Regions from separate parts of the Sphingomonas sp. RB1R13 genome, predicted to be linked through region 2. Evidence: predicted binding sites of a transcription regulator. Region 2 holds the regulator's gene; each other region holds the start of a gene.

Region 1 (7,443 bases), on a different contig from region 2:
TCCGCCAAGATTGACGATCATCGTGGTGCCCGAGAGGTTGAGTGCGGCGGTGACATTGTCGGTCCAGCCACTCCCGTTGTTGAACATGGCGTAGACAAGGCCCTGCGGATCCCCCTGACCCATCGACAGCGCCGGCGCGGTCAAGCGCAGCGTGCCGTTGAACAGGTCGACGCCATTGGCGTCCAGCGCTTGGCGAACGGGAACCGGCGCCGCGAGCTGGGCGAGCGCCGGAGCACCAATTCCAAGGCTGAGGACGGTGGTCAAGCTGAGCAGAGCGCGGCGCACGCGAAGGCGGCGCCCGATGGAGGTCGAGGTCATGATATTTTTCCGATGCAAATATTGGCGTGCCGCGAGCGGCAGAAAAGGAAGCGCGCGAGGCGCGGCTCAGATCACGGCGGTCCGGGGTTGGGCGACCCGGTCGTCGTCTTGGCCGTCCGGTTGTCGGCCTTGTCCATCTGGTAGCTCGTACTGACACCGTTATTGACGGTGCCGGTGCGGGCGACCCGGATCAGGCGGCCTCGAGCGTCATAGCTGTACGATATGGTTTCGGTCGCAACTGCAGGACTGCCTGCCAACACCAGTCCAATGAGAAGTGCGGATCGCCGCATGGGAACCTCGAAGTGCCCGGCGGAACGCGAGTGAGAAGGGAGAGCACTCTTCCCATTCCGCCGGGACAGATGGAAGAATAGGTCACGATCGATAGGACTTATCCAACAATCGACCAGAGGCATCTATTTTGTAGGACTTGTCCTATTCGCAGCTAGCGAATGCTGCGTCCCGCCCAGATCACTCGCCCAATGATCGTAACATCCTCAGGCCGGCAGTCGGGCCAGCGGGCGTAAGTCGGGTTGTCTGAGGAGATAGTAATCGTCGTATCTGTAGGATGAACGGTGATCCGCTTGACCAGCAGCGTATCGTCGCGGCGAAGGACGTAGATGCCGTCCTGAACCTTGCGCAGCGCGGCCGAGCGATCGACCATGATATCATCGCCGTCGCCAAGCGTCGGGAACATCGAGTCGCCTTCGACCTGGATGATGGAAAGGTCACGTGGACGGGCTCGCGAGAGGCGCTCAAGCCATAGCGGCTCAAAACCGATGTGGGCGATAGGGCGCTCGCTGCCGTCGAGCGCACCCGAGCCCGCCGACGCGCTGACATTATAGCGCGGGATGGCAATGAGCTTGCTTGGTGCATTGTCCTCGCTCAGCGGGGAAGGACCACCTAGCAGCTCCTCGTCAACGCCGAAGTAACGAGCAAGCGTTTTGCGGTCACGCTCGGCCAACTCGCGCGGCGCCCCGCGTTTAATATACTGCTGGATGTAAGCAGCGTTCCGGCCGAGCAGCCGCGACAGATTTGCATAGTCCTCGCGCCGTTCCCGGATCAGCCGTTCGAGATTGGTGCGAGCGTCATCTTGTTTCATAAATCATCCTATAATGACTAGGATGAGACTAGACAAGTAGGATTTCATATGAGAACAAATGGGCAACGCAGTTTAAGGCGAGTCGGAAGCGGATTATGTTGCTGGATAGGGTCGAGAAACATCTGCGTGCAGCTCGCATGCCACCGACCCGGTTCGGGCGCGAGAGCGTCGGCGACCCGCGCTTCGTGTTCGACCTGCGCTCAGGGCGCGAGCCGCGCCAGGCAACTATCAGCAAGGTGCTGCGTTATCTCGACCGCGCCAAGCGAAGAGGAATATGAGAGGCTGCATCGCCGCGTTGCTGCTCGCAGCGAGCGCTCCCGCTATTGGCGCCGACAGGTTCGTCCCCGATCCGCATGCGGCGTTCGACGGGTTTGCCGCGATCCGTTCGCCCAGACCCGACGTCCCGGTCGGCGCGCTGTGGGTCCAAGGCTACGGACCGACCGGTGAGGGAGCCACCGCCGACAATCTCGAGACCGTACGCAGCCTCAACGGCATCAACATCGACAAGAATTTGCAGCTCAGCCTGTCGACCGGCCTGTTCTCGCTACTTGGTATTGATCCCCACGTTCGCGATCATTTTACCGCCCACTTCACCGAGCTGACGATCATTCGCGTCAAGGACGTCAGCAAACTATCCGGACCTCCCGGCGAGCCCCGCATCGTCGCAGCGCTCAAAGCCGGCGGCGTGACGGTGACATCCGACGGCGACGTCGGGCTCAACGCACGCACGATCGTGTATGGCCAGACCAAAATCCAAGGCTCGACCACCAACGATCGGACGCGAACGTTTAGCATCGATGGCCGAGACCTGTTCATTGCGATCCGGGTCGCGACGATGAAAGCGGTCGAAAGTAAACCGCGCGAGCTCGCACTAGAAGCGCAAGGGGAACGGAGCGGGTCCGTAACAATCGATGGCGATCGATTGCTGCTTACGAACCTCGGCTGCGAGGTGCTCGTATCTTCAGCCTGCTCGGAACCGCCGATGGTCGCGCTATCACGGGCGGGGCAGGGACCGGTGACTGTGGGCCAAGCCATGCCCTTCGCCGCCAACGGGCAAGCTACCGTGATGCTGGCGATGCCGCAGAGCGATGGCGGCGAAGGCTTATACACACAGCTTCGGGTTAAGTTTACGGCGGCATGCGAGAGGAGCAAGCGGGAGGGCTGCCGCCATAAAGATCAGGTAACGCTCGTATATATTGGCGAACTAAGTGAAACACTGGCCGAGCTGAGCGCTCGGGCGTGGTAGGCGCCGCGTCGCAATGAAACGCTTTAGCGAAAGTGCAACTCCGATAAATCGCAGCACTAGCCACTCGGATAAGGAGAATGACCCTGGCGACTGAACGCACGAAGTAGGGTCGAGACGGCGCGCAACCGCGGTGTCCGGTTGACCGTTTTTCGACCGAGCCGATGCTGCACCGGCGCACTCCTAAAATAAACATCTTGGTGCTGCTAATGTCTGCAGTTGGGCCGAAAACGGACCGGCAGCTTTCGGGCAACCAGAGCAAAGAAGAGGACGTTCGTTCAGCTCGCTGCCGAGTCAAGAAGAACCAATTCATTCGGATGGCTAACATTCGCGAGGCTTTGACTGGAGGGAAGACAGCTCTAGGTTGGCCTGCGTCGATCGGTCGAGCCAAAGGAAGGCGATCAGGTTCCGTAGATGCAAGCTGTGTGCGAGAATTTTTCGGTGCTGCCGTCGGGACGGTTCACCCAGAAGCAACGGGTGCCAAATTCTGCGGTGCGAACGCTGAAATGAGTGATGCCGCTACCGACCTTGGCCGCAGCCGCGGGATGGCGGTCGAGTGCTGCGCGCAGGATCTCCGCGTCTGCCGCGCCGACTTTGTCGCCAAGGTCGTAGCGATAGAGCATCTCGTTGAGGTAGGAGACGGCATCACCTCGTTTGACGAAATTCATAGGTCCTAGATCGATGGGCTTCGCAGGCATGGCGTAGTTCCTTATCCCTGGCTGTGCACCTCGGAACCTTGGTCATCGGCCAGGAGCAAACGCTCGCGCACTTCCCGGACAATGATGAGCGGGATCTCCAGCGTCTCGAGACGGCCGCGACGCTCGGTTATCCAATCAATGCACTCCGCTTTGCTAAGATTGTCCCTGGCGATTTTCTCGTACAAGGCAACCGCGCTCATGCGGGATAGGCCGAGCTCCATCAGAGACAGCAAAGTCCGCGACGATACCCCGAATTCGAGCTGTGTGCCGATGTCGAGTTCCTGGTCGATTAGATCCTCGCGGCCGATCTGGCGGAGGTGGAGGTGCAGCACGTCCATGTACGCTGACAGATATTTGGGCGCCTTAAAGCGTGCGATCTGCTCGACGAGATCCATCGTGTCCCGGATCAGTGCCGGCAAGCGATAGCGCCTGCCGGCACTAATATGCCATTCGACGTTCCTCCGGATCATGTTCGCCAATGACAGACCCTGGAGCCAATTGACGATGACGAGCGCGTAGAGCCGATTGACATTCTCGGGACCGAATGCGGGGAACATGTGCGTATGAATCCTGCCCAGGATCGCGACGAACCGATCATAGCTATCGACGCTCGCAATCTCGGCCGGCAGCAGGTTTTCGATATTACCTTGGTACTCGCGAAACTCGTTGAGCAAGTGTTGCAGGCCGATAGGGCTTACGCCGGGGTGTCGCTCGGCCAAGTCAACGTCGATGTCGATCTGTGCGGCGAGGATTTTGAGGGCCTTATCCAGCTTTTCAAGGGTTACCTTATCATGGCGTTTAGCAAGACTGGCGGTCGTTATCGAGCCGAGGCGCAAATAGGTAGTCAACAAATACGCTCCGACCTGCTCAAATTGATCCGACCGACCGAGCGCCGACAAGTCGGCATTGTCGCGGTTGAACAGATACTTGGTCAAATCGTCGCCAAGTTCGAGGACGGCATCGCTTTCGCGTTTGATCGGATAGCGCGCGCGATAGGGCACGCCCGTTGGCCACGCCGTTCTGTCCCCTGGACTGATGCAGATGATGTTTCCTTGGAACTCGTCTCCCCAGCGCCCGGCCCGCCCTGCCAGGTTCCAGAAGTCGTGGGGCTCCATCGGATGCCCCTTCCCTTTGCGCGGACCACGGAGGACGATCGTGCGACAGGAGAGATTGACGCCTTCGATGAGCGTCGACGTGCAGACCAGAAAGCGGATCTTGCCTGATCGGAACAGTCGCTCGATCTCGAGCCGGATTAGGGAGGGCATATTGCCAAAGTGGAAGGCGACGCCGCGCTCGACCAAGGGGGCTAGACTAAACTGCGGATGCACGCCCTTGCGCGCGAGATCGGCCAGGGCGGCGAGCTCGGGTTCGATGGTGACCGGCTTGGGCAGCAGCTGGCTGATGAGATCGGCGACGCTCTCCGACTCCGCCGCGCCGTTCGCATAGACCAAAGTGCCGCCGCGCTGCCCTGCGGCGGCCGCTATGAAGGCGAGCTGCTTCCGGGGCCCGCTTGGCCCGCTGGAAAGCTCGAGCGTCCCGACCGACAGCAAGGCTTCATGGTGCCGGACGGCCAGCGCCCAGAGCTTCGGTTTGCGCGGCACTTGGTCCGCGAAAATTACATTCTGGAGAACGGTCGGCGTGTCGCTGTCGACCGACACCGTGTTCACGCCGACGGGCGCATCGGCCAAAAGTGCTTCGGGGTTCTGGGTTGCAGGGCTAATAAAAACTATCTTAAGCTTAGGGTTTGCCCGGGTCGCGCGCTCGATCGCGTCCTGAAGGATCACGCCGCGCTGATTGTCGCCGATTTTGTGCGCCTCATCGACGATGAGCAGGTCAGTAGAGAAATCAACGCCGAGCAGATTGGCGAGCAGGTGCAGACGCTCTTGGGTGAACACCAGGATCAGGCTCTTGCCGCCCGAGCGGGCGGAGTCGAACTTCTCGCGCAGCGGGAGCGACGACACGTCGACCGGGCCGTCCTTACCGAGTAGGGACAACAGGCTGATCTCGATCTCTGACACGAGCGCGCGAGTCGGGGCGAGATAAATAGCAAGGCGCGCCGTACCGATCCGCATCTGATCGACAAGCCATTGAAGGACCAGGAACGTCTTTCCTGATGCCGTCGGGGCCGACGCAGACAACCAGTTGGGCCGGCTGGCATTGGTCCAGAAGCGCTCCTGGAAGTCGTTAACTTGGAGCCATGCCCCGCTTGATTCGACCAGGATTGATCGCTCCATCTCACGTCGCTGTGCCTCTAAACGCAGCGCGACGCCGAGACGTTCTTCAAGCCCGTCTTCCAGCAAGCCGCGCTTGCTCGCGAGCTCAACAGCACGAAAGTTGGATAGCTTGCCCAAGAGCACCGCGCCCGCGTCCCTGATCCGCGGCTCACCGGTAAATGCAATGGCCCCCGTTGCGATCCGGAGGGCCGCGTCCTGATCAATGCGCTCGGTCGAACGGGCCAGAACGCTGCCAGCAAGCAACAGGCGAGGCCAATCAATTTCGGGATCGGTCTCTTCGAGCTGGAGATTGTCGATCTCCGTGCGCACGGTCATGCGGGTGATCGCGTCGAGATCCTCGCGTATCCCATCGGTGCGCAGCCAGGACTGCAAGTCGCTCAAACTCATGCGGTGGCGATCCCCATCGCCGTCAGAAAAGCGCTCCGGAAGCCCTCGGCTGAGGGCATCGGGATGCAGAACAGCTGAATTTCTATGTCGCTTAATTTCTCAGCCACCAGGCGCTTACCAATGTTGTCGCTCCAGTCGGTCAGCGCCTTGCGAGCGCCATCAGCTATGTCGTCCGCAATCGCCTTGACATTATCGGCCGGGTAGAAGGGCGCGTCGAAGCCCACGAGCGCCACGCCGCAATATTGGACGCGGGCCGACATCACCGATGAGCGATCGAAATAGCGCTTGAGGGCGCCGGTCAGCTCTGGATCGCTGAGGTCGGCCTTGTCGCTCAGGAGGATCAGATCGCGCTCGCGATCGGCACCTTCGTGGTCGGGCTCAACGAGAAACGGTGCCAAGGACGCCAAGCAATCGCTGAGCGCGGCCGCAACCTTCTTGTAGACTTTTGACTCGCCCCAGTAGAGCTTCAGAATGCCGTCGGGCGAAACGCCAGCATAGACGCCGTCTGCGCCGTGATAGTGCATTCTGGTGTCGGTCTTGAGATCCATTTTGCAGAGGATCTGGGGTAACTTAAGGAAGCGCTCGGCCAGCAGGAAGAGCAGCATCTCGCCGCCTTCGCCACTCCGTGCAAGATCGGTGAACGAGCGCTTAGCGCGCTCGACGAGTTCGGCGACGGCGGCGGTGCTGTTGAACCTGAGGTCCCGGGCCTTCGCTTCGGCAACCTTCGAGCGGGGGATGGCATAGTCAACGACGGCGTTGCGCATGAATTCCGCCAGTCGATGCGGTTGAACGCGCCCATTTCCATCCACGGTCAGGCAATAGCAGTGAACCTTGATTGCATGACCTTTGATCGAGACGTCGCTCTCGACCAAGGTAAGATGGACGTCGAGAGCTTCCGGATCGCCAGTCAGCGTAGAAGCAAGATCAGTCGCGGTAATGTTCGACAGAGAGACCCCCACCTCTCAACCCATCGCGTCCGGACGGGCCAATCGCTGAGATTAGGACCTTCAACGGATGGCGTCTACAGGGCTTTTGGATCGAGCCCGCGCACTATCAAGCGGCCGAGCCGTAATCCCACCACTAGCGGATATCGAGTCAGGCTGAACGATGGTCTGCTTAGGGGTTCCCCGGCACGCGGCTTCAACAGCCGAGATTGGGCGCGTTGTTGCCGCACCGATCGCCTGATTGGACACCCCACCTCGTTGCACCTGTTACGTAGAAGCGGGCAGAGCATTACTCACCAAGAGCACCCCCACACGTAAAGTCGCTTCGTGACGCCGTCATGACCTATATCCCGTCCGGCTCCTAGAGATCACGCTACTTCTTTCCTTCGGAAGACGCTACCCGGAACGCGCGACCGTCGAACCTTGCGGTATCATGAGGTCGTCACTTCCAGTGTCGGCTTCGTTACTGCCGGCGCGATTGGAGGAACGGCTGATGTGTGGTGAAAGAAATAGTATGTTA
Region 2 (7,443 bases):
TCGCAGCTGCGTAGCGGCGTTGCTCGTCCTCGCGGGGATGGCGCTGGGGAGAGAAGCGATGAGCCTGCGCCTGGTTGCGACCGGCGCCGTGATCGTCATGCTGTTCGTCCCCGAGGCGGTCGTGGGGCCGAGTTTCCAGATGAGCTTCGCGTCGGTGGCGACGATCATCGCGCTCCACGAGTTCAGCCCGGTCAAACGCTTCCTCGCGGCGCGGGAGGAGCATCCGCTCCAGCGTCTCGGGCGGCGGATATCGTCATTGCTGCTGTCCGGGCTGGCGGTCGAATTCGCGCTTATGCCGTTCGCTCTGTATCATTTTCATCGCGCCGGATTCTACGGGGTGATCGCCAATCTCGTGGCGATCCCGCTGACAACTTTTGTGTCGATGCCGCTCGAGGCCGCAGCGCTAGCGCTTGACGCGGTCGGGCTTGGGCACCCGTTGTGGGTCGCGACGGGCTGGTCGCTCGATGCCCTGCTGTGGATCGCGCACCGTGTCGCGGGATTGCCTGGTGCGGTCGCGATGCTGCCGACAATGCCGACCGCAGCGTTCGTGGCGATGGTGCTGGGCGGACTTTGGTGTTGCCTGTGGCGGGGCAGGGTACGGGCATGGGGGCTTGCGCCGCTGGCCGCCGGTGCCCTGGCCGCGATCAGCGTCGCGACGCCCGACTTGCTGGTCAGCGGCGACGGTCGCCATGTCGCGGTCATCGGTCCCGACGGCGCGCCGCAGATGCTGCGCGAACGTGCTGGTGATTTTACCCGCAGCCTGTTCGCCGAAAGTGCCGGCTTCGACGGAGAGACGGGCTGGATCGAGGACGATCGTTCGTCACGCTGCAATGACGACGCCTGCGCCTTTTCGATCGAGCGAGACGGCCGCCGATTCGACATCCTCGCCTTCCGCTCGGCCTATCTTGCACCTTGGGCCGATACAGTTGCCGCCTGTGCCCGCGCCGACATCGTTGTCGCCGAGCGCCGCCTGCCGCGCGGCTGCACCCCGCGCTGGCTCAAGCTGGACCGAGATTCGCTTGGCCAGAGCGGTGGCCTGTCGCTTGTCCTTGGCGCGGAACCACAGGTCGAGAGCGTCGCTGACCGCGTCGGGCAGCATCCATGGTCGGGGGTTCGCTAGCGAGAGCCTAGCGCGTGCTCCACACCGCGAGCTCATTGCCCGACGGATCGATGAAGTGAAATCGCCGCCCGCCCGGAAAAGCAAAGATCGGTCGGGCAATGATTCCGCCTGAATCCGCCACGGCGTCGAACGCCTTGTCGAGATCCTCGACCCGAACCACCGGAAGCGGTGCCGACAGCGCGTCGTCATGCTGGCCGTTGAGCCCGACATCGACCGTGCCGCCTTCGGTCGCCGAATAGTCGGGGCCGTAATCGGCAAAGCGCCAACCGAACGCCTTGGTGTAGAAGGCGCGGGTCAGTTCATGCGCCGTCAGGCTGGGCAGCTCGACATAATCGATGCGAATTCCCGCCGGTTCGTCGCCCATCCTCAGTAGCGCCGGATCAGGCCCGCCAGCCGGCCCTGGATCTGGACCTGCTCGGGACGATAACGCTGGGCTTGATAATGTCGATTGGCCGGATCGAGGCGGATCATCTGGCCTTCACGGCGGAATGTCTTGAGCGTTGCCTCGGCGGCATCGATCAGGGCCACGACAATCTCCCCCTCGCGCGCCGTGTCAACCTTTCGGATGAGCGCATAGTCGCCGTCGAGTATGCCTTCCTCGACCATCGAATCGCCTGACACTTCGAGCGCATAATGTTCGCCCGGCCCGAGCAGTGCGGCGGGCACTGCGAACGCTTCGGTACCCTGCAAGGCCTCGATCGGCGTTCCCGCCGCAATCCGGCCGTGCATTGGAATTTCGATAAGGTCATTCGCCGCTGCGCGGATCCGCGTTGGCGCAACGATCGGCGCGGGCTTCGCGACCGCGAGATCGGGCATCTTCAAAATTTCGAGCGCGCGCGCACGATTAGGCAACCGACGGATGAATTGCCGTTCCTCGAGCGCCGAAATCAGCCGGTGAACTCCCGACTTCGACTTTAGCTCAAGTGCCTCGCGCATCTCGTCGAAGCTCGGGCTGATCCCGGTCTCGCCCAGGCGATGATTGATGAAGCTGAGAAGTTCATGCTGCTTGGCGGTGAGCATGGGCGCGTCCTCTAAGGTTCCAGTAAGAACAGATACGGAACGTGTAGGCAACGTCGCCGACCGCGTCAAGCGCCCTTTTCAGCCACGCCGACAAACGCCCCGACGAGCGCCGGACCATATTCGCTGGCAATGCTTTCGGGGTGGAACTGAAGCCCGTGTATTGGCGCCGTATGATGGCTGAAGCCCATGATCGTGCCATCGTCGCTCCACGCGTTTGCAGTAAATTCGCGGGGCAGAATATCGACCGCCAGGCTGTGGTAGCGCGTGGCATTGAACCGCGCTGGAAGTCCCGCAAACAATCCCGCGCCGTGGTGATTGACCGCGTTGCTCATGCCATGAACCGGGCGAACCCGGCGGATCGTTCCGCCACCGCTTAGGGCGATCGCCTGGTGGCCGAGGCATATGCCGAGCAGCGGACGCCCGGCGCTGATGCAGGCGGCAGCGATGGCGATGGCGGTCGGCGCGTCCCGCGGATGGCCTGGACCTGGGGACAAGATGATGCCGTCGACATCGTCGGCCATTGCGTCGCCGACGCTGATCTCGCTTGCACGCACGACCCTGACCTGCGCCCCGGCGACGCGCAGCAGGTCGACCAGCATAAAGGTAAAGCTGTCGTCATAGTCGACCATCAACAGCCGGGCGGACATGCGCTTATTGCGCGGCCGCACCCGGGTTGACGAGCCGCTGGCGGGTCGCCGCAATCGCGCCCTCGTTGCGTACCACCCCGACCTTGGCCTGGACCGCTTTGAGGAACTGGTCAGCCAGTTCCTGCGACGCGCCTTCCTGGAACTGGCCCTGGACCTGCGCGATCAGCGCGGGCTGGTTGAGCGCATTGCCGGGGATGACCTTGACCGCGCGGATGACAGCAAAGGCATTGGCGTCAGGCATCGCGACCATCCGGCTGCGGCCCTGGGCGAGGCTAAACAGCATCTTGAGCGGCGGAAGGATTTGCGGCGGGGCCTGCTGAAGCTGGGCACGGCGGGCGTGGATCGGCGAGGCGGGAGGCAGCTTGACCCCGGCGGCGGCGATTGCTTGGGCGAAGCTCTGGCCACCGGCGACCTTGGCCGCGATCGCCTCGGCGGCAAGCTTGGCGCGCGCCAGGCCCTGCTGGGTAGTCCAGTCGGCCGCGACGCGGGCGCGGATCTGGGCCAGCGGCGCGGGCGCAGAAGCAACGGTCTGGCCGACCGAGACCAGCGCAAATCCAGCGTCGGCGGGCAGCGTTTCAACCACCGGCTTGTCGTTTGCGGTCAGTTCGAAGCCCGACTTGAGCGCCCCGCCAAGCTCGGGTGGAAGGGTGAAGGCAGGGTTGCCGAGCTGCTTGCCCTGTTCGGTGATGAGCGGGGTTTCGACCACCGCCAGCTTGTTGCGCGCGATGACATCCGCAAAACTGCCGCCATCCTCAATCTCGGTCTGGATCCGGTCAACCAGGTCGCTGAGGGCATCCTTGCGCTTGTCGACGGATAGCTTCGCGATGATTTCGGGCGTGGCGGCGGCCAGGCTCTTGCCCGCGCTCGCCTTGATGCTCTCGATGCGGACGATGTGGTAGCCGAGATCGGACTTGATCGGGCCGACGATTGCCCCCGGCTTGGCCGTGGCATTAAACACCGCGCTGGCAACCTTGGCGCCGGCCAGCTCGGTGAACTGGGCGAGCGTCTGGGGGCCGACCGAGACGTCTGCGTTGCTGAGCCCGGCGGGTTGGGCTGCAGCGGCGAAGGGGCTGGTCCTGGCGCGACCGGCAAGTGCATTGGCGGCGGCGGCATCGGCGACAACGGCCTGGCTCAGGACGCGAGTCTCGCTGGCGCCATAATCGGCCTGGTGCGCGGTATAATAGGTCGCGATTTCCTGCGCCGAGGGTGGCGTGGCAACGGCCTGTGCCTGGCCGAAGCGGGCGATCCGCAGGCTGCGCTGCTCGGGCACGGTATAGCGCGCCTTGCTAGTGGCGTAATAAGCGGAAAGCTGGGCGTCGGTCGGGGCAAGGCCGGCGGTGAAGGCGCTGACCGGAATGATCGCCAGTTCGCCCTCGCGTTCCTCCAGCAGCATCGACGCGTAAGGCGCGGCGAGCCCGACCGTGAGGCGGGCGTTGGCGGCGGCGGGGGCAAGGAACATCTGCTGGATGATCTGCTGGCCCAGCACGCGGCGCAGGCCTTCGTCGGTCAGTCGCTGCTGGCCCAGGAACTGGCGATAGGAGGCATCGGAGAATTTTCCGTCAAGCCCGCGCGTGGCGGGGATCTGGGCAATCGCAGCCCCGACCAGCCGCTGCGACAGGACAAATCCATTGTCCCTGGCAAAGGCACTCAACGAGCGCGCCTGGATGATCGAATCGATGATCTGATTAAATTGCGGGGCGAGGTCGGCATAGGTCGCAGCCGGGTTCTGCTGGCGCAGCTGGTTGAGCGCGCGGTCCATCGCCTCGGTGATGTCGCGATCGCTGACTTCCTCGTCGCCGGCCTTCGCGAGCGTGGTCGATCCGAGCCCGAAATTCGCGCCCTTGATCGAGTTGATGTCGCCCATCGCGAAGCTGCCGAGGATGAGCAGGAGGACGAGCACCAATATGCCGGTGCCGATCTTGGACTTGGACAGGCGGCGGAAACTGTCGAGCATGACGCGGGGGCCTCTTGCGAACGCTGGGAAGTTGAAAGGGCGGCTTTAGGGCGGGACGGGCGATTGGCGCAAGGCGGAGGTCTTGCTAGGCGGCAATGACATACGGAGGATCAAATGGAACATCGCAAGCTCGTTGCAGGCAATTGGAAGATGCACGGGACTGCCCAAAGCATTGCCGAAATCGTCCAGATCGCGGCCGCCGTGCCGCGCGGGGTCGACGTCGTCTTGTGCCTTCCCGCGACGCTGATCGAGCGGGCGGCGCGCGCCGTGCCGGGCTTTACCATAGGTGCCCAGGATGTCCATATCGAGGCCGCCGGCGCTTTCACCGGGGACGTGGCGGCGCACCAGCTGCACGATGCCGGCGCCAGTTTCACCATCGTCGGCCACAGCGAGCGGCGCGATGGGCATGGCGAGGCCGATGCGGTGGTCGCGGCCAAGGCGATCGCGGCGATGGCGGCAGGGCTGGAAGTGATCATCTGCGTCGGCGAGACCCGCGACGTGCGCGAGGCGGGGAGGGCGGTCGTCACGGTCTCGGCCCAGCTCGACGCTTCGCTCACGCCGATCCCGCCGACGGCGGTCGCCTATGAGCCGATCTGGGCGATCGGAACGGGACTGGTGCCATCGCTTCAGGACATTGGTGACATGCACGCGGCGCTGCGGGAGCGGCTCGTGGCGGCTTATGGCGAGGCGGGCGCCCGGGTGCGCCTGCTCTATGGCGGGTCGGTCAAGCCGGGCAATGCGGCGGAGATTTTCGCGATTCCCAACGTCGATGGCGCGCTGGTCGGCGGGGCGAGCCTGACCGCGGCCGATTTCCTGCCGATCGTCGAGGCGGCGGCCGCTGCCTGATCGCTCTTGCCAGCCGACAATCAGCGACGCACAGGTTGCCACTGTAACAAGCGGAGTAAGACATTGACCCGACTGAAGCTGTTCGCCGCGATGACCGCACTGTCGCTGATCTCCGCCAGCGCCGCTGCCCAGGACATGGTCTTTCCCAAAGGCGGTGACATTCCCGCGACGTTCGTGCCGGTCAAGGACAGCTTTTCTTATGTGAAACGCGACGTCATGATCGCGATGCGCGACGGGGTGAAGCTGCACACGGTGATTCTGATCCCGCGCGGATCGAAGCTCGCGCCGATGATGCTCGACCGCACGCCCTACTCGGCAAGCAAGCTGATGGCGCGCGGCGGCGGCGGGCCTCAGCTGGAGGATGCACTGTTCCCGGGCTACGCCGAGCTGGCCCATGCCGGATATATCATGGTCGCGCAGGACGTCCGCGGGAAGTATGGTTCCAAGGGCGACTATGTGATGAACCGGCCAATCGTCGGGCCGCTGAACAATACGAAGGTCGATCATTCGACCGACGCCTATGACACGATCGACTGGCTGGTGAAGAACGTCCCCGAGTCAAACGGCCGGGTGGGCACGATCGGGACCAGCTATGACGGGTTCACGGTGCTGATGAGCCTGGTCAACCCGCATCCGGCGTTGAAGGCGGCGGTGCCGATCAATCCGATGGTTGATGTGTGGAAGGGCGACGACTGGTTCCACAACGGCGCCTTCCGCCAGGAAATGATGAGCTATGTCTACGGCCAGACCGCCAAGACCGACAGCGGCGAAGAGTGGTTCAGCAACCGCCGCGACGATTATGCGACCTTCATGCATTACGGATCCGCCGGAGCCTATGGCACGGCGATGGGCATGGACCAGCTGCCGTTCTGGAAGCGGCTGACCCAGCATCCCGCTTACGATGCTTTCTGGCAGGGCCAGGCGGTCGACAAGATCCTTGCCCGTTCGCCGCTGACCGTGCCGACCCTGTTCGTCGATTCGCAGTGGGACCAGGAGGATATCTATGGCGCGCCGGCGGCCTATGCGGCGGTCAAGGCGAGCCCCAACGCGCATTTCGTGATGGGGCCGTGGTATCATGGCGAGGCCAATCGCGAGGCGTCGTCGCTGGGCGTGCTCGACTATGGCTTCGATACCGCCAAGGCGTTCCGGACGGGCACAATGATCCCGTTCCTTGATGCCAACCTGAAGGACAATGGTCCGGCGGTGGCGACACCGGCGGTGTCGGTGTTCGAGACCGGGACCAATGCCTGGCGCACCTACTCGAGCTGGCCGTTAGCGCAGGGACTGAAGCCGCTTTACCTCACGGCTAACTCCGCCCTGTCTTTCGCACCGGGCGCCGCTGGATATGACGAATATGTCTCAGACCCGGCCAAGCCGGTAACTTATCGCAACCGGCCCAATGCCGCGCCTTATTCCGAAGGATCGACCTGGTCGAAGTGGCTTGTCGACGACCAGCGCTTCGCGTCGGGCCGGACCGATGTGCTGAGCTACACAAGCGAGGTGTTGACAGCCCCGGTGCATATCGCCGGCCAGCCGGTGGCGCACCTGTTTGCGTCGACCAGCGGGACCGACAGCGACTGGGTGGTCAAGCTGATCGATGTCTATCCCGACCAGTATCCGCTCAAGCCCGAAATGGGCGGTTACGAGCTGGGCGTGGGCATGGACATCTTGCGTGGCCGCTACCGCGACGACCCGGCGAGGCCGAGTCCGATCCCGTCGAACCAGGTGGTCGAGTATAAGCTGGACCTGCCGACCGCCGACCATGTCTTCCTGCCGGGTCACCGGATCATGGTCCAGGTCCAGTCGAGCTGGTTCCCGCTCTACGACCGCAATCCGCAGACCTATGTCCCCAACAT
Region 3 (7,443 bases), on a different contig from region 2:
CAATAGCAGTGTCGCCGTTACTTGCTTGGTGATCGACGCCAGTCGCCACGTCGCACCCGCACGATGCCGACGCCCCCCCGCGATGGGGGCCACCGTCCCATAGCCCCGGTCGAGGATGACCCGGTCCCCCCGCCCGACCAATATCTCCCCGGCGAAGCCAGCCTTGGCGGCGACCTCTGCGACCCGCGCCGGGACGCTCGCACCAGCGATGGCGAGCGTGAATGCGAGCACGATCACGCTGCGCGGCTCCCCGGCTTCACCGCAGGCAACGCCGACAGTGACGGCGGCAGATCATCCGCCGCGAACGTCGGCACGTCGAGCGCGACCAGCGCCACATAGGGCACCCCCAGCTCGACCGCTCCCCCCGACCGGTCGACCAGGCTCGCCGCCGCCACGACCACTCCCCCCGCCGCCCCGATCGCCTTTATCGCTTCCTTCGACGACAGCCCGGTGGTGACCACATCCTCAACCATCAGCACCCGCGCCCCCGCCTGCAGCGCAAACCCGCGGCGCAAGTGGAACTCGCCATCGGGCCGTTCGACGAACATCGCCGGCACGCCCAGCGCGCGGCCCATCTCGTGGCCGATGATCACGCCCCCCATCGCCGGCGACACCACGACGTCGATCTGCCCCCGCAGCGCCCCCAACTTCTCGGCCAGCGCCGTCGCCAACCGCTCGGCCCGCCTGGCGTCCATCAACACTCGCGCGCACTGCAGGTAACGTGGGCTGTGCAGCCCCGACGACAGGATGAAATGCCCCTCGAGCAGCGCGCCCGCAGCGCGAAATTCGCCCAGCACTTCATTCTCGGTCATTAACCCGTCCCCGCCAAACTTTCGCAAGCGCCTTACGGCCCGCGCCCGCGCCCTTCAACACCCCGTCCCAAAAGCCTGCAAAAGAGGCTGGCACAGTTGCTTGAGCCGGTCTAAGGGGCCGCCTACAAAGCCGCCGATTTCTTTTAGGGTCCGCCGCACCGTGCGGGCTTCTGCCACGCCGGAGTGATGATGAAGATTCTGGGTTTCGTGATTGCGCTTGCTGCCGCCGGGCTTAGCCCGCTTGCCGCGCAAACTACCGCTGCAACCGCCCCTGCCGTAACGGCAACCGGGACGCCGACCACTGTTGCCGCCACCAAACCTGACGCCGCTCCTGCCTCTTCAGTGAAACCTGCCGCGCCCGCCGAAGTCGTCCCGACTCCGGGAATCGGCATGCCCGACGGTCGCATGGGTCTTCAGGACCAGGTCACCCCGATCGGCAATGAAGCCGCCAATTTCCACAATCACTGGCTCGTGCCGCTATGCTTTGCGATCAGCATCGTCGTGCTGCTGCTGCTCGCCTACGCGATCTTCAAGTTCCGCCGCGGCAAGAATCCGGTGCCGTCGCGCAACTCGCACAACACTTTCCTCGAAGTCGCCTGGACGGTCATTCCGGTGTTCATCCTGGTCGCGATCGCGATCCCCTCGATCCGGTTGTTGAGCCATCAATATTCGCCGCCCAAGGCCGATGTGACGATCAAGGTCATCGGCAACCAATGGTATTGGAGCTACCAGTACCCCGACAATGGCGGGTTCGAGATTACCTCGAACATGCTCAAGGAGGCCAAGGACGTGAAGCCCGGCGAGCGCGCCCGGACCGACGCCGATGGCCCGCCGATGCTCGCCGTCGACGAGCGGATCGTCATCCCCGTCGGGCGCGTGGTGAAGTTCATCGTCACCGGCGCCGACGTCATCCACTCGTTCGCAGTCCCCGCTTTCTGGACCAAGATGGACGCCGTTCCCGGCCGCCTCAACGAGACGTGGGTCAAGGTCGATCGCCCCGGCGTCTATTTCGGCCAGTGCAGCGAACTGTGCGGCGCGCGCCACGGCTATATGCCGATCGCGGTCGAGGTTGTCAGCGACGCCGACTATGCCAAATGGATCGCGTCGAAGGGCGGCACCATGCCCACGGCGGCCAAACCTGCCACCGGCCCCGACGCCACCGCGGTCTCGCCGCTGTCGCCCGGCGGCACGCCCCCGGCCGCCGCTCCGCAAGTCGCCAGCGCCACGCCGATCCCGGCGGCAACCGCACCGACTTCCAAGCCCGTCACCACCGCGCCCACGCAGGGCGCGACCAACAATATTCGCTAGGTCCCAGTCCCATGAGCACCATCGCCCCCACCGTCGACGGAGCAGCCCTCCCGCTGACCGCGCATGACGACCATGCGCACGACCATCACGACGCCGATCACAAGCCGGCCTTCTTCGCCCGCTGGTTCATGTCGACCAACCACAAGGACATCGGCACCCTCTACCTGATCTTCGCGATCGTCGCGGGGATCATCGGCGGCGCTATTTCGGGCATCATGCGCGCCGAGCTGATGCATCCCGGCATCCAGATCCTCAACCAGGCGTGGCCGCTCGGCTCGGGCACCACCAACTTCGACGAGGCGCTCCACCACTGGAACGTGCTGATCACCGCCCACGGCCTGATCATGGTGTTCTTCATGGTCATGCCGGCGATGATCGGCGGCTTCGGCAACTGGTTCGTGCCGCTGATGATCGGCGCGCCCGACATGGCCTTCCCGCGGATGAACAATATCAGCTTCTGGCTGCTCGTCCCGGCCTTCATCCTCCTGCTCGGGTCCAGCTTCGTCTCGGGCGGCACCGGGCTCGGCGCCGGCACCGGCTGGACGGTCTATGCCCCGCTCTCGACCTCAGGCTCGGTCGGCCCCTCGGTCGACATGGCGATCTTCGCGCTTCACCTTGCGGGCGCCAGCTCGATCCTCGGCGCGATCAACTTCATCACCACCATCTTCAACATGCGCGCGCCGGGGATGACCCTGCACAAGATGCCGCTGTTCGTGTGGTCGGTGCTGGTTACCGCCTTCCTGCTGCTGCTCGCGCTTCCGGTCCTGGCCGGCGCGATCACCATGCTGCTGACCGACCGCAACTTCGGCACCGCCTTCTTCGATGCGGCCGGCGGCGGCAATCCGATCCTCTACCAGCACCTGTTCTGGTTCTTTGGCCACCCCGAGGTCTACATCATGATCCTGCCGGGCTTCGGCATGGTCAGCCAGGTCATCGCGACGTTCAGCCGAAAGCCCGTCTTCGGCTATCTCGGCATGGCCTACGCCATGGTCGCGATCGGGGTCGTCGGGTTCGTCGTGTGGGCGCATCACATGTTCACCACCGGATTGGACGTGAACACCAAGATGTACTTCACCGCCGCGACGATGATCATCGCGGTCCCCACCGGCGTGAAGATCTTCAGCTGGATCGCCACCATGTGGGGCGGTTCGATCAGCTTCGAAACCCCGATGCTGTTCGCGATCGGCTTCATCTTCCTGTTCACCGTCGGCGGCGTGACCGGGGTCGTCCTGTCCAACGGCGGGGTCGATACCTACATGCAGGACACCTATTACGTGGTCGCGCACTTCCATTATGTGCTCAGCCTCGGGGCGGTGTTCACCCTCTTCTCGGGCTTCTATTACTGGTTCCCCAAGATGAGCGGCAAGATGCTCAACGAGCCCCTTGGCAAGCTGCACTTCTTCCTGATGTTCGTCGGCGTGAACATCATCTTCTTCCCGCAGCATTTCCTCGGCCTTGACGGCATGCCGCGCCGCATCCCTGACTACACTCCGGCGTTCGAGAAGTGGAACGTGGTGTCGACCTACGGCTACATGGTCACGGTCGCGGGCATGGCGGTGTTCTTTGTCAACCTGTTCTGGTCCCTGGCCGCGGGCAAGAAGGCCGGCGACAACCCCTGGGGCGAAGGCGCGACAACGCTCGAGTGGACCCTGTCGAGCCCGCCGCCCTATCACCAGTTCGAAACCCTGCCGAAGATCAACTAGGTCTTGAGGCGCCGAGCAGAAGGCCCGGAATCGCAACGCGGTTCCGGGCCTTCTGTCGAAGAGCTGCCGAAAGCCGGCCGACCTGCGCGTAGCGACAGGATCGACGTCACGGGGTTTATCCCCGTGAGGGCGTGGCGTGGGTAGTCATCTGCTCCCCCGTCATTCCCGCGAAAGCGGGAACCGATCTCCCCAAGCCCACCGAAGCAACCCCCACCAGTTGGGTCCCCGCCTGTCCGGGGATGACAAAAGTGCGGGCACTTGCGGGTTGCGTCGCAATCATATTATCTTTTGATAATGAGCTTTCGAAAGCCATTCCGAGCTCAGCCTGTAAAGCTGGGGCCATATGCTCTGGCTGGAGAGGAGCAAAAACGCCGTTCGATCAGAAACAAAACGGTCGGCCTAATCGCTGGCCTTGCAATGGCCGTCTTCGTTGCTGGATTGGCGATCACGAACTGGAATTCAATCCGGCGGCTTTTGCCGACCTACTATCCCAGTTGCTCTTGGGCGCAAATGAATGGTGCCAAGTCGATCAAACGTGGCGAACCGGGTTACCGCGACGGCCTTGATGCCGATCAGGATGGCCTCGCGTGCGAGCCGTTGCCCAAATATCGGCTGCGCTAGCCCCCCTCACTTCACCCTCACCGCCCGCAAAATCTTCACCGCCGGCGCCAGCATCTGCCCCTTCATCGCCCCCACTCCCCTGGTCGGCGACACCGGCGCGTGGAAGATCTTGTCCGCCACATCCATCCCCTCGACCACGCTCCCGAACGCCGCGAAGCCCGGGTCGGCGACATCGTCGTCGAACCCCGGGATATCCTCGGTCAGGATGAAGAAGTCGCTCCGCGCGCTGCCCGGCTCGATCCGCGCCATCGAAATCGTGCCCCGCACATTCCTCAGCCCCGTAACTGACGTCGGCTCATGCGCGATCGGCTTGAACAGCAGCTTGGCATTGCTCGTGATCCCGGCCTGGATCAGCCCGCCCTTGTCATACGGCATCGCCCGGTAAAAACTCTGCCGGTCATAGCGTTTCGTGTCGACATAATGGAGGAAGTTGGCGACCGTGATCGGGGCATGGCCGCGGTCGAGCGCGATCACCATCCGCCCCTTCGACGTTACGATCGCAACCTTGACGATATCGGCCTTGGGGGCCGGGGCGGGCGCGACAGAAACGGGCGCCGCAACCTGCGCCACCCCCGCGCCATTCAGGGAAACAGCGGCCAGCGCCACGGCGACAAGGAATCGACACATCATTACAGCAAGCTAGCGCATCTTGTTCCAAGCGCAACCGCCGCCCGCGAGCGGTTGAACCGAAGCGCATCGCCCCTATCTCCAAACCCTCGCCCCCGCCCGCTTGCCCCATGCGAACAAATATGGAACAGTTCACTTCATGCTTACCCACATTTCCGTAAGGGGTGCCCGCGAGCACAACCTCAAGGGCGTCAACGTCGAAATCCCGCGCGATGCGCTGACGGTCATCACCGGTCTGTCGGGATCGGGCAAGTCCAGCCTCGCCTTCGACACCATCTATGCCGAGGGCCAGCGCCGCTACGTCGAATCGCTTTCGGCCTACGCCCGCCAGTTTCTCGAGATGATGCAGAAGCCCGACGTCGAGCATATCGACGGCCTCTCCCCCGCCATTTCGATCGAGCAGAAGACGACCAGCCGCAACCCGCGCTCGACCGTCGCCACGGTCACCGAAATCTACGACTATATGCGCCTGCTGTGGGCCCGCGTCGGGGTGCCCTATTCCCCCGCGACCGGCCTGCCCATATCGGCGCAGACCGTCAGCCAAATGGTCGATCGCACCATGACGCTGCCCGAAGGCTCGCGCCACTACCTCCTCGCTCCCGTCGTCCGCGGCCGCAAGGGCGAGTATCGTAAGGAACTCGCCGAATGGCAGCGCGCCGGCTTCACCCGCGTCCGCATCGACGGCGAATTTTACGACATCGAAGACGCCCCCGCGCTCGACAAGAAATACAAGCATGACATCGAAGTGGTGGTCGACCGCATCGCGATCCGCGATGGCATCCAGTCGCGGCTGGCCGACAGCTTCGAAACCGCGCTGAAGCTGGCCGAAGGTCTCGCCTTCCTCGACCCCGCCGACCCCAGCGACGCCCCCGAACAGGTCACCGCCTCGGGCATGAAGCTCGACTATGGCGCCCCCGGCCGGATCGTCTTTTCCGAGAAATTCGCCTGCCCCGTCTCGGGCTTCACCATCGCCGAGATCGAGCCCCGCCTGTTCTCCTTCAACGCTCCCCAGGGCGCCTGCCCCGCCTGTGACGGGCTCGGCATGAAGATGCTGTTCGACGAGGATCTGGTCGTCCCCAACCACACCCTCTCGATCGCCAAGGGCGCGGTCGTGCCGTGGGCCAAGTCCAACCCGCCCTCCCCCTATTACATGCAAGTGCTGGGCAGCCTCGCCCGCGCCTATGACTTCGACCTCGCCACCCCGTGGAACGAGCTGCCAGAGGCCGCGCAATACGCCGTCCTGCGCGGCACCGGGGGCAAGGCGATCACCCTGCGCTTCGTCGACGGACGCAAATCCTATGAGGTCAAGAAATCCTTCGAAGGCGTCATCGGCAACCTCGAGCGGCGCATGGCCTCGACCGAGTCCGCCTGGATGCGCGAGGAGCTCTCGCGTTACCAGGCCGCCCAGCCGTGCGAGACCTGCCACGGCGCCCGCCTCAAGCCCGAGGCCCTGTCGGTCAAGATCATCGGCGAGGATATCAGCCTCTCCGCCCGCCGCTCGGTGTCCGACGCCCTCGCCTGGTTCCGCGGCCTCGAGGAACAGCTCGGCCCCCAGCAGCGCGAGATCGCCCGCGCCATCCTCAAGGAGATCAACGAGCGCCTCGGCTTCCTCGACAATGTCGGGCTCGACTATCTCAATCTCGACCGAACCTCCGGCACCCTGTCGGGTGGCGAAAGCCAGCGCATCCGCCTTGCCAGCCAGATCGGCAGTGGCCTGTCGGGCGTCCTCTACGTCCTCGACGAGCCCTCGATCGGCCTCCACCAGAAAGACAATGACCGCCTTCTCGAAACCCTCCAGCGGCTCAAATCGCTCGGCAACACCGTCCTCGTCGTCGAGCATGACGAGGACAGCATCCGCTCGGCTGACCATATCATCGACATGGGCCCCGGCGCAGGGGTGCGCGGCGGCGAAGTCGTGTGCGCGGGCACGCTGGCCGATCTCATGGCCTGCGAGGGCAGCCTGACCGCCGACTATCTCTCGGGCCGCCGTTCGATCCCTCTCCCCGCCAAACGCCGCAAAGGCTCGGGCAAGAAGCTCACCGTCCACGGCGCCACCGCCAACAACCTTCGCAACGTCACCGCCTCGATCCCGCTCGGCACCTTCACCTGCATCACCGGCGTGTCGGGCTCGGGCAAGTCCAGCTTCACCATCGACACGCTCTACGCCGCCGCCGCCCGCGCTCTCAACGGCGCCCGCATCCTCGCCGGCAAGTTCGACCGGATCACCGGGCTCGAACATCTCGACAAGGTCATCGACATCGACCAGTCGCCGATCGGCCGCACCCCGCGCTCCAACCCCGCGACCTACACCGGCGCCTTCACCCAGATCCGCGATTGGTTCGCCGGCCTCCCCGAATCCCAGGCGCGCGGTT
Region 4 (7,443 bases), on a different contig from region 2:
TGGCACTGGCGGCGGTTGTCGAACCCGGACCGGCAAGCGCCGGCGACGCGAACATCGTCGTCGCACCGGCGACGAGCAGCAGTTTCTTGAAATTGGTCATCGTTGAGTCCCCACGTGATTAAAACTGGCAGGCGGCCGGCTCGTCCGGTCATCCGTGGGGTCCCAGTTAACTGTCCGGGCTTTCGCCTTTCCTCAACGACACGGTTGCCGGACCGTTAAGGATTAATGCGAAATGGAGCGATCTGCCGACCGGATCAGAGGTAATCGACGTCGACGCTGAAGTCGCCGCGATAGTCGCCGTCGACATCACCGACGATGTGCAGCGCGCCGCCGATGCGAAACGACAAGGTGCCGTCGCTGGCGATTCGCGGGCTGGCGGGAAGATCGCTGACGACCTGCTCGATCCCGATCTCGCTGCCGTTGATGCCATGGAGCGCGATACGGCTGGGCAGGCTGACCCGCACCACGCGCCCGGCCTCGCCGCGCACCACGATGCTGCCGACCATTGCCCGCCCGCCGATCGAGACGATGGTCCCGCTGGTCTGGCGCGATCCGTCGGGGCGAAGCGTGGCCATGCCCTCGCCGACTCCAGCTAGCACGATGCGGTCGAAATCGATGTTGGCCTCGACCTCGAGCGCGACCGGGGGCGTGGTGTCGGCGACGGGTTCGCTGGTCGGCGCGGTGCACAGCCGGCACTGCGCCGAGACCGGGCCCGAAAGCGTGGAAGCGGCGAGGCCAAGCATTGCAACGAGCAGGGATCGGACCAACATGGCTCCATCGCTAGCCCCGAAGCGTTGAAAGAGGGTTAAGCAATTTGTAACCACGGACGAGCGGAGAGCAGCATGACGGACATCGGCGAGGCGGAGACGAAAGTGCAGCGGACCGAAGAAGAGTGGCGCGCCCTGCTCGGCGAGGAACGCTATCGCGTGCTGCGCAAGTCGGGGACCGAGGCCCCGTTCAGCGGCGACCTGCTCAACAACAAGGCTGACGGCGCCTATGTCTGCGGCGCGTGCGGCGAGCCCTTGTTCGACAGCCACACAAAATATGACAGCGGATCGGGCTGGCCCAGCTTCACCGCGCCGGTCGGCGAGGCAGTCGACGAGCATAGCGACCAGAGCGCGGGCATGACCCGGGTCGAAGTGCGCTGCGCCAAGTGCGAGGGCCATCTGGGGCATGTCTTCCCCGACGGGCCGGGACCGACCGGGCTTCGCTATTGCATCAACTCGGCTTCGCTCGGGTTCAAGCCGACGGACGGCGAGGCTTAGCGCGCGTCGTCCGCACGGAAGGGTGGCACCAGTGCTTCCCTTCCGCGCCCGAGCCCCCTAACCATCATCCGATATGGCCACGATCATCACCGCCCGCTCGCGCACGAAGCGGTTCTTCATCTGGGCGGGCGCGATCCTCGCCTTTGCCTTGCTCGTCCTTGGAATTGCGGTCGGGATCGCTGAATCGCAGCTGCCCGATTACGATCAGCTCAAGCGTCGCGGCGACCTTGGCCAGATGATCCGCATGCGCGCCGCGGACGGTTCGGTGCTGATCTCATTGGGGCCGACCTTCGGGCGCTGGCTGACCTACGATGAAATCCCGCCGACGATGCGCGCCGCAATGATTGCGGTCGAGGACAAGAGGTTTCGCTCGCATCCGGGCGTCGATCCGATCGGAATTGCTCGATCGTTGCAGGTGCGCGTCTCGACCGGCAAGTGGAAGCAGGGCGGGTCGACCATCACCCAACAGCTGGCGCGCAACATCTTCCTGACCAACAAGCGGACCTTCGGGCGCAAGATCCAGGAAGCCGTGCTGGCGCTGGCGCTGGAGATTAAATATTCCAAGAATCAGATCCTCGAGCTGTACCTCAACCGGGTTTATTTCGGTGGCGGAAGCTATGGCATCGATGCCGCCGCGCGGACCTTTTACGGGCATGGCGCCGACCAGCTAAGCCTGGGCGAAGCGACGATCATCGCCGGCCTGGTGAAGGCGCCCTCCAACTACTCGCCGACCGCCGATGCCGAAGCCGCGCGGGGCCGCGCCGCCGTCGTCCTGAAGGCGATGGTCAACAATGGCTTCATCAGCCGCGAAGCTGCCGACGGGGTCGACCCGGCGACGGTCAAGTTGCAGGCCGCACCGCGCCAGAACAGCGTCCGCTATTTCACCGACTGGGCGATGCCCCAGCTCGACACGCTGATTGACGAGACCCACGACCCGATCGACGTCTGGACCACGCTCGACCCGAAGTTGCAGGGGGTCGCCGACGCCGCGATCAACAAGAATGCCCCGGGTGGCGCGCAAGGGGCGCTGGTCAGCCTCGACCGCGACGGCGCGGTGCGGGCGATGGTCGGCGGGCGCGACTATGTCTCGTCGATCTACAACCGCGCGACCCAGGCCGAACGCCAGCCTGGATCGTCGTTCAAGCTGTTCGTCTATCTCGCCGCGCTCGAGAGCGGGATGAAGCCGACCGACACGATGGTCGACCAGCCGGTCGATATCCAGGGGTGGAAGCCGCGCAATTCAACCCGCGGCTATCTTGGCCAGGTGACGCTGCGCGAGGCTTTCTCGCGATCGATCAACACGATCTCGGCCCAGATCGGCGCCAAGCTGGGCTTTTCGACGATTGCCGACATGGCGCGGCGGTTCGGCATCACCAGCGAGATTTCGACCTACCCGTCGATGGTGCTGGGATCGAGCAACGTCCGCCTGATCGAGATGACCAAGGCGTTCGCGTCGGTCAATAATCATGGCATCGCGGTGTCGCCCTATGGCATTCGCAAGGTCGTCACCGCCGACGGGCGGCTGCTTTACAACCGCGAGGCGAACGAGAATCGCGTGCTGGTTGCGCCGTGGGTCGCGGCCGAAATGACAGACCTGCTCCAGTCGGCGGTGCTTACCGGGACCGGCAGCGCGGCGCAGATCGGGCGTCCGGTCGCGGGCAAGACGGGGACGACCAGCTCGAACAAGGACGGCTGGTTTGTCGGCTTCTCGTCGGGGTTGACCACCGGGGTGTGGATGGGTCGCGACGATGCCCGGCCAATCCCGGGCTTGCAGGGCGGCACCGCCCCGGCGCGGGCGTTCCACGATTACATGCTGGTCGCGACCGCCAATCGTCCGGTCGAGCAGTTCGACACCGTCGTGCCGATGCCCGACTGGCAATTGGAGCCCGACGAGGAAGCGATGGGCGCGCCGATCGACGATAATCTGATCGCGCCCGAGGGCCAGATGGTCGACGCCGACGGCAATCCGATCCCGACCGGTGATCGCCCGGCGCCCTTCCCGGGAGGGATGCCCCAGCCGGGCCAGCCCGCGCAACAGCCGGGCCAGCCGGGGGTCCGTTCCGACGGGACCGGGTCGGCCAACCAGGATTTCCTCGACGAGGTGCTCAAGCGCGGGGCGCAGCGGCGGCCGCCGACACCCCCGCCGCCGGCAGGGTCAGTCCCGGCCGACCCGGCGCAGGACGGGCGACAGCCGGCGCAGCAATAGCCGGGCCGGCGCAACCGGGCCGCCATAAAGGCGCGCCTCGGCAGCCTTGAACGCGCTGCTGTGGTCCATGTGCAGCCGATGCGCGACTTCGTGCGCCACGACGAAGCGACGGACGTGCGGCGGGGCCAGAATCAACCGCCAGCTGTAGCGAATCGCCCCCGCCGCCGAGCAGCTGCCCCAGCGCGAATCGGCATCGCCGATCGACACGCTGCGGATCGCGACCCCGGCGGCGGCGGCGATGATCGCGGTTTCGGTCGACAGCGCGTCACGGGCGCGGGCCTTGAGCCAGGTTTCGATGCGGCGTCCATAGCCGTCGCGCGGGCCGCCGCTGACCAGTGCATCGCCTTCGCGCCGGACGATACGCGGCGTGCCCTCGGCCCAAGCCAGCCGCACCTCCTCGCCATCGAACGGGATGGTTGCCCCGGGCGTCAGCGGCTGCGCGCCGGGCTGGCGGGCAAGCTGGGTCGTGACCCATTTGGCCTGGCTCGTCGCCCATTCAATCGCGACGCGGCGCGAGGTGCGCGGCGGGACGGTCAGCGTCAGGCCGCCGCTTTTCTCGTCGAAGCGCAGCTTGAGCCGGCGCGCCCGAGGATGGACCTTGAGCGTCAGCGGGACCCCCGCGACGACCTCTCCCTTAAAGGGGGCGATCGACAATATGATGCTCAAGCTCGCCGGCGTCGATTTCGCTGATCGTCCAGCCGCGGGTCGACTGGCCGGCGGCATGGACGCTCTCGCGGTCGCCCGAGATCAGATAATGCCAGTCGAACAACGGCTGGCCATCGGCGCGCAGGCGATAGGCGCAGGTCGACGGAAGCCATTCGAGCTCGTCGAGCCGGTCGCGGTGGAGCACTACGCAATCCGAGACATATTTGCGGCGATGCTTGTAATCGGTGCACAGCGACGTGCGCCGGTCGAGCAGCTTGCACGCGACATTGGTCGGGTGGAGTTCGCCTGTATCTTCATCCTCCAGCTTGTGCAGGCAGCAGCGGCCGCAGCCGTCGCACAGCGCCTCCCACTGGCCGCGATCGAGATCGCGCAGCGGCTTTTCCCAGAAAGGCGTTGCATTATTCATGGCGGGGCCAGCAATGGGCTGGCATGGCCGGGGGTTCAAGCCATGTGCGGACCAGACGGGGAATTTTCGATGCGAGCAAAGATGTTGGCGGCGGTGATCGGGCTGGCGCTGCTCGGCGGCGCGGTGCCGGGGCAGGCGCAACTCGGCACGAATAACGGCGAAAGCTTCCTGACCGCGGTGCGCGATGCCGACGCCAACAAGGCGATCGCGCTGGCCGAAGGCACGGGATCCACCGTCGTCAACTATCGCGGCGCCAAGGGCGAGGCGGCGATGCACATTGCCACGCGACGGCGCGATGCGAGCTGGATCGGCTTCCTGGCGCAGCATGGTGCGGACATGAATGTTGGCGACAATCGCGGCGAGACTCCGCTGCTGATCGCGGCTCGGCTGGGCTGGCTGGAGGGCACGCGGCTGCTACTGGCGGTCGGTGCCGGGGTCGATCGCACCAACAAGCTTGGCGAAACCCCGCTGATCGTCGCGGTCGAGGCGCGCCAGCCGCTGGTTGTTCGCGTGCTGCTTGAGAATGGCGCCAACCCCGACAAGCGCGATTCGGCGGCGGGATACAGCGCGCGCGACTATGCTCGGCGTGATGCGCGGTCGGGCGAGCTGGTGCGGATGATGGACAGCGTAAAGTCGACCAAGAAGAGCGTCTCGGGACCCGTCTTCAAATAAAGTTTGAAGCGCCGTTAGTTCATATCGCCCAGCGTCGGGTCGATCTGGGCCGAGAGGCGGCGGGCGGCACGGCGGGCGAAGCGCAATATCTCGGCCTTGCGCCGCGCCGGGGCGAGCGGGCGCAGCGCCGCCTCGCGGACGATTGCGGCATCATAGCGGTCGGCGACGATCAGCCCCGCCTCGTTCGGCAGGAAGCTGTCGGCGTCGGTGTGGTGTGCGAGAGCCGGGGGGACCGCCCAGAAGAAATGGTCGCAATAGTCGAGATAGTCGCGCCACTTGGCATCGCCGAGCAGGTCGGCCTTGGCCACCTTGATCTCGACGATCGTCAGCTGGCCCTTCGAATCGATCGCCATCAGGTCGGCGCGGCGGCCGTTGGGCAGCGGCACTTCGCACATCGCGAACCAGTCACGGCGGCAGAATAGTCGGGTCACCCCACGCGCAACCTCGCCCGCGATCGGCGGCAGGTCGATGAAGCAATCGGGAATCGGCCCGGCGAGAATCGGAGCGCTGCTCATGGCGCCACCTTTAGGCCAATGCAGCCCCAGAACAAAGCGGGACCGAAAGCCATTGGCTTCCGGTCCCTGCTCGTCCCCTCCCAGAGACCTGATCTCCGCTATTCTAGCGGTAGAAGATGTGATTGCCGATCGTCGCGACGCGGGTCGCGTGCCATTGCGGCGAGACGCGCGTGGCGTGAAAGAACAGCGCGCGCGGGGCGCTCGACGACTTGAGCTTGGCGGCGACGATGCTGGCGACCGCGACGGCGGTCTTCCACTGCGCACCGGCACGGGCGATCCCCGGCATCGAGTGGCCGCGGACGAAGCTGAACTGGCCGCGCTGGAACACGACACCGCAGAAGGTCGAGGCAAAGCGGCCCGACTTGGCGCGGTTGGCGATGACTTCGCCGACGGCCAGCTGTCCGGCGAGCGGTTCGCTCTTCGATTCAAAGTAGATCGCGCCGGCAAGGCATTCGATCTCGCGGCTCGACGGGGTGACGCTCTTCAGCCGCGATACCATCGCGCTCAGCGTTTCACCCGGAACCGATTTGATTTCATTGGCGTTTTCATCATCGAAAGGGGCTTTGACCGGCGAGTCGCTAAGCAGCGGCTGGGCTTCGGGAAGCGACTGGATGATGGCCGGAACGACGGTCCGGGGAAGCTCGTTCGACGCAATCAGCGCCTCGTGAGCCGAAACATTGGCGGTCAGCGCGGCAGGAACAACCTGCGCCGGAGCGACCGAGGAGGAGGCCAGGGAGGCCAGCACCAACAAGGAGGTGCGAAACGACACGGACATTCAAACCAATTCTTCGTGCGGTGATCGTCGTGCGCGGAAAGGAGGGCGAAAACGCGCCCTTCAAGAAATTCCCGCGGATCCGATCCCCGTCTGCGTGGCATTCCGGGCCCGATATGGCCGACTGGAATGCCCTACGCTTTGCAGCTGTTATCTCCTGTTCATCATGGAGCAGGTGCGATCAACCCGCCGCGGTCATTTCGGCGACGAGTCGTTGCGCGGACGGGGTGTCCAGTTCGATTTGCCATTCGTCGGGGTCGTTGCGGGCGCGTTTTTCGAGGAACAATCGGGTCTTGGCCGAATCGGTGCAGTCGATCGGAAGCGTCGCCCAGGCATAATTTTGCCCGTCGAACTGCCGTGCCAGCACGGTCGCCAGCACCCCGCGTTCGGCAATCAGCAGCAACAAAGAGCCGCGTTCGGCATCGCCCTTGTGGACGACCGTGCCGAATCCGCCGTGGATTTGCGTCAGCCGGATGAGCGCGGTCGCCTCGAAACTGGCCGACAGCCGGGGTATGCTCACCGGCCAGCCGCGCGATCAGGCCGCGTCACGCTCGTCGGCCTCCATCAGCACAGCAGCAAAGGCATCACGGCTTCGCGCGCCGCGCAATTTCTCGAGCGTCGCGGCGTTGCGCACGACCCGGCTGACCGCGGCGAGCGCCTTCAAATGCTCTGCGCCGGCATCGGTCGGGGACAGCAGCAGGAACACGATATCGACCGGGACATCGTCGATCGCCTTGAAATCGATTGGCTCGGCCAGTTTCGCGACCATGACAAAGACCGTCTTGAGCGCGGCCAACTTGCCGTGCGGAATGGCAACGCCATTGCCGAAGCCGGTCGAGCCGAGCCGCTCGCGCTCGGCGAGGCATTTCTGGACCGCTTCGGGATCGACCCCAAGCCGCTGGGCAGCATCGAGCCCAAGCTGGTTGAGCAGCCCGCGCTTG

What was found. Region 2 encodes LexA, which represses DNA repair genes until DNA is damaged. Its sites were predicted from a motif close to GTTCCNCNCTTGTTCT; they were not measured.
Region 1: U1700_RS09660 (S24 family peptidase) is a predicted target of LexA. The motif match lies at 1,469-1,484, and genes of this name have one in related genera.
Region 3: uvrA (excinuclease ABC subunit UvrA) is a predicted target of LexA. The motif match lies at 5,185-5,200, and genes of this name have one in related genera.
Region 4: U1700_RS04715 (MmcB family DNA repair protein) is a predicted target of LexA. The motif match lies at 5,759-5,774, and genes of this name have one in related genera.

What each region holds. Positions count from the first base shown of each region.
Region 1 covers NZ_JAXOJM010000003.1:29,174-36,616, forward strand. The annotation lists gene U1700_RS09650 (RHS repeat domain-containing protein) at 1-318, opposite strand, end outside; gene U1700_RS09655 (hypothetical protein) at 390-578, opposite strand; gene U1700_RS09660 (S24 family peptidase) at 761-1,417, opposite strand; gene U1700_RS09665 (hypothetical protein) at 1,555-1,695, shown strand; gene U1700_RS09670 (hypothetical protein) at 1,713-2,663, shown strand; gene U1700_RS09675 (DCL family protein) at 3,062-3,358, opposite strand; gene U1700_RS09680 (DEAD/DEAH box helicase) at 3,370-5,979, opposite strand; gene U1700_RS09685 (HamA C-terminal domain-containing protein) at 5,976-6,938, opposite strand.
Region 2 covers NZ_JAXOJM010000002.1:557,548-564,990, reverse strand. The annotation lists gene U1700_RS08940 (ComEC/Rec2 family competence protein) at 1-1,120, shown strand, start outside; gene U1700_RS08935 (VOC family protein) at 1,128-1,484, opposite strand; gene lexA (transcriptional repressor LexA) at 1,487-2,140, opposite strand; gene U1700_RS08925 (anthranilate synthase component II) at 2,206-2,808, opposite strand; gene U1700_RS08920 (SurA N-terminal domain-containing protein) at 2,792-4,741, opposite strand; gene tpiA (triose-phosphate isomerase) at 4,856-5,587, shown strand; gene U1700_RS08910 (CocE/NonD family hydrolase) at 5,678-7,443, shown strand, end outside.
Region 3 covers NZ_JAXOJM010000001.1:509,244-516,686, forward strand. The annotation lists gene U1700_RS02435 (serine hydrolase domain-containing protein) at 1-237, opposite strand, end outside; gene pyrE (orotate phosphoribosyltransferase) at 234-812, opposite strand; gene coxB (cytochrome c oxidase subunit II) at 999-2,120, shown strand; gene ctaD (cytochrome c oxidase subunit I) at 2,132-3,823, shown strand; gene U1700_RS02455 (excalibur calcium-binding domain-containing protein) at 4,118-4,444, shown strand; gene U1700_RS02460 (peptidylprolyl isomerase) at 4,451-5,074, opposite strand; gene uvrA (excinuclease ABC subunit UvrA) at 5,211-7,443, shown strand, end outside.
Region 4 covers NZ_JAXOJM010000001.1:974,961-982,403, forward strand. The annotation lists gene U1700_RS04680 (DUF4402 domain-containing protein) at 1-100, opposite strand, end outside; gene U1700_RS04685 (DUF4402 domain-containing protein) at 255-770, opposite strand; gene msrB (peptide-methionine (R)-S-oxide reductase MsrB) at 843-1,265, shown strand; gene U1700_RS04695 (transglycosylase domain-containing protein) at 1,339-3,471, shown strand; gene U1700_RS04700 (M48 family metallopeptidase) at 3,421-4,125, opposite strand; gene U1700_RS04705 (YcgN family cysteine cluster protein) at 4,106-4,543, opposite strand; gene U1700_RS04710 (ankyrin repeat domain-containing protein) at 4,613-5,215, shown strand; gene U1700_RS04715 (MmcB family DNA repair protein) at 5,230-5,730, opposite strand; gene U1700_RS04720 (cell wall hydrolase) at 5,834-6,475, opposite strand; gene U1700_RS04725 (DUF1491 family protein) at 6,684-7,022, opposite strand; gene U1700_RS04730 (PTS sugar transporter subunit IIA) at 7,038-7,443, opposite strand, start outside.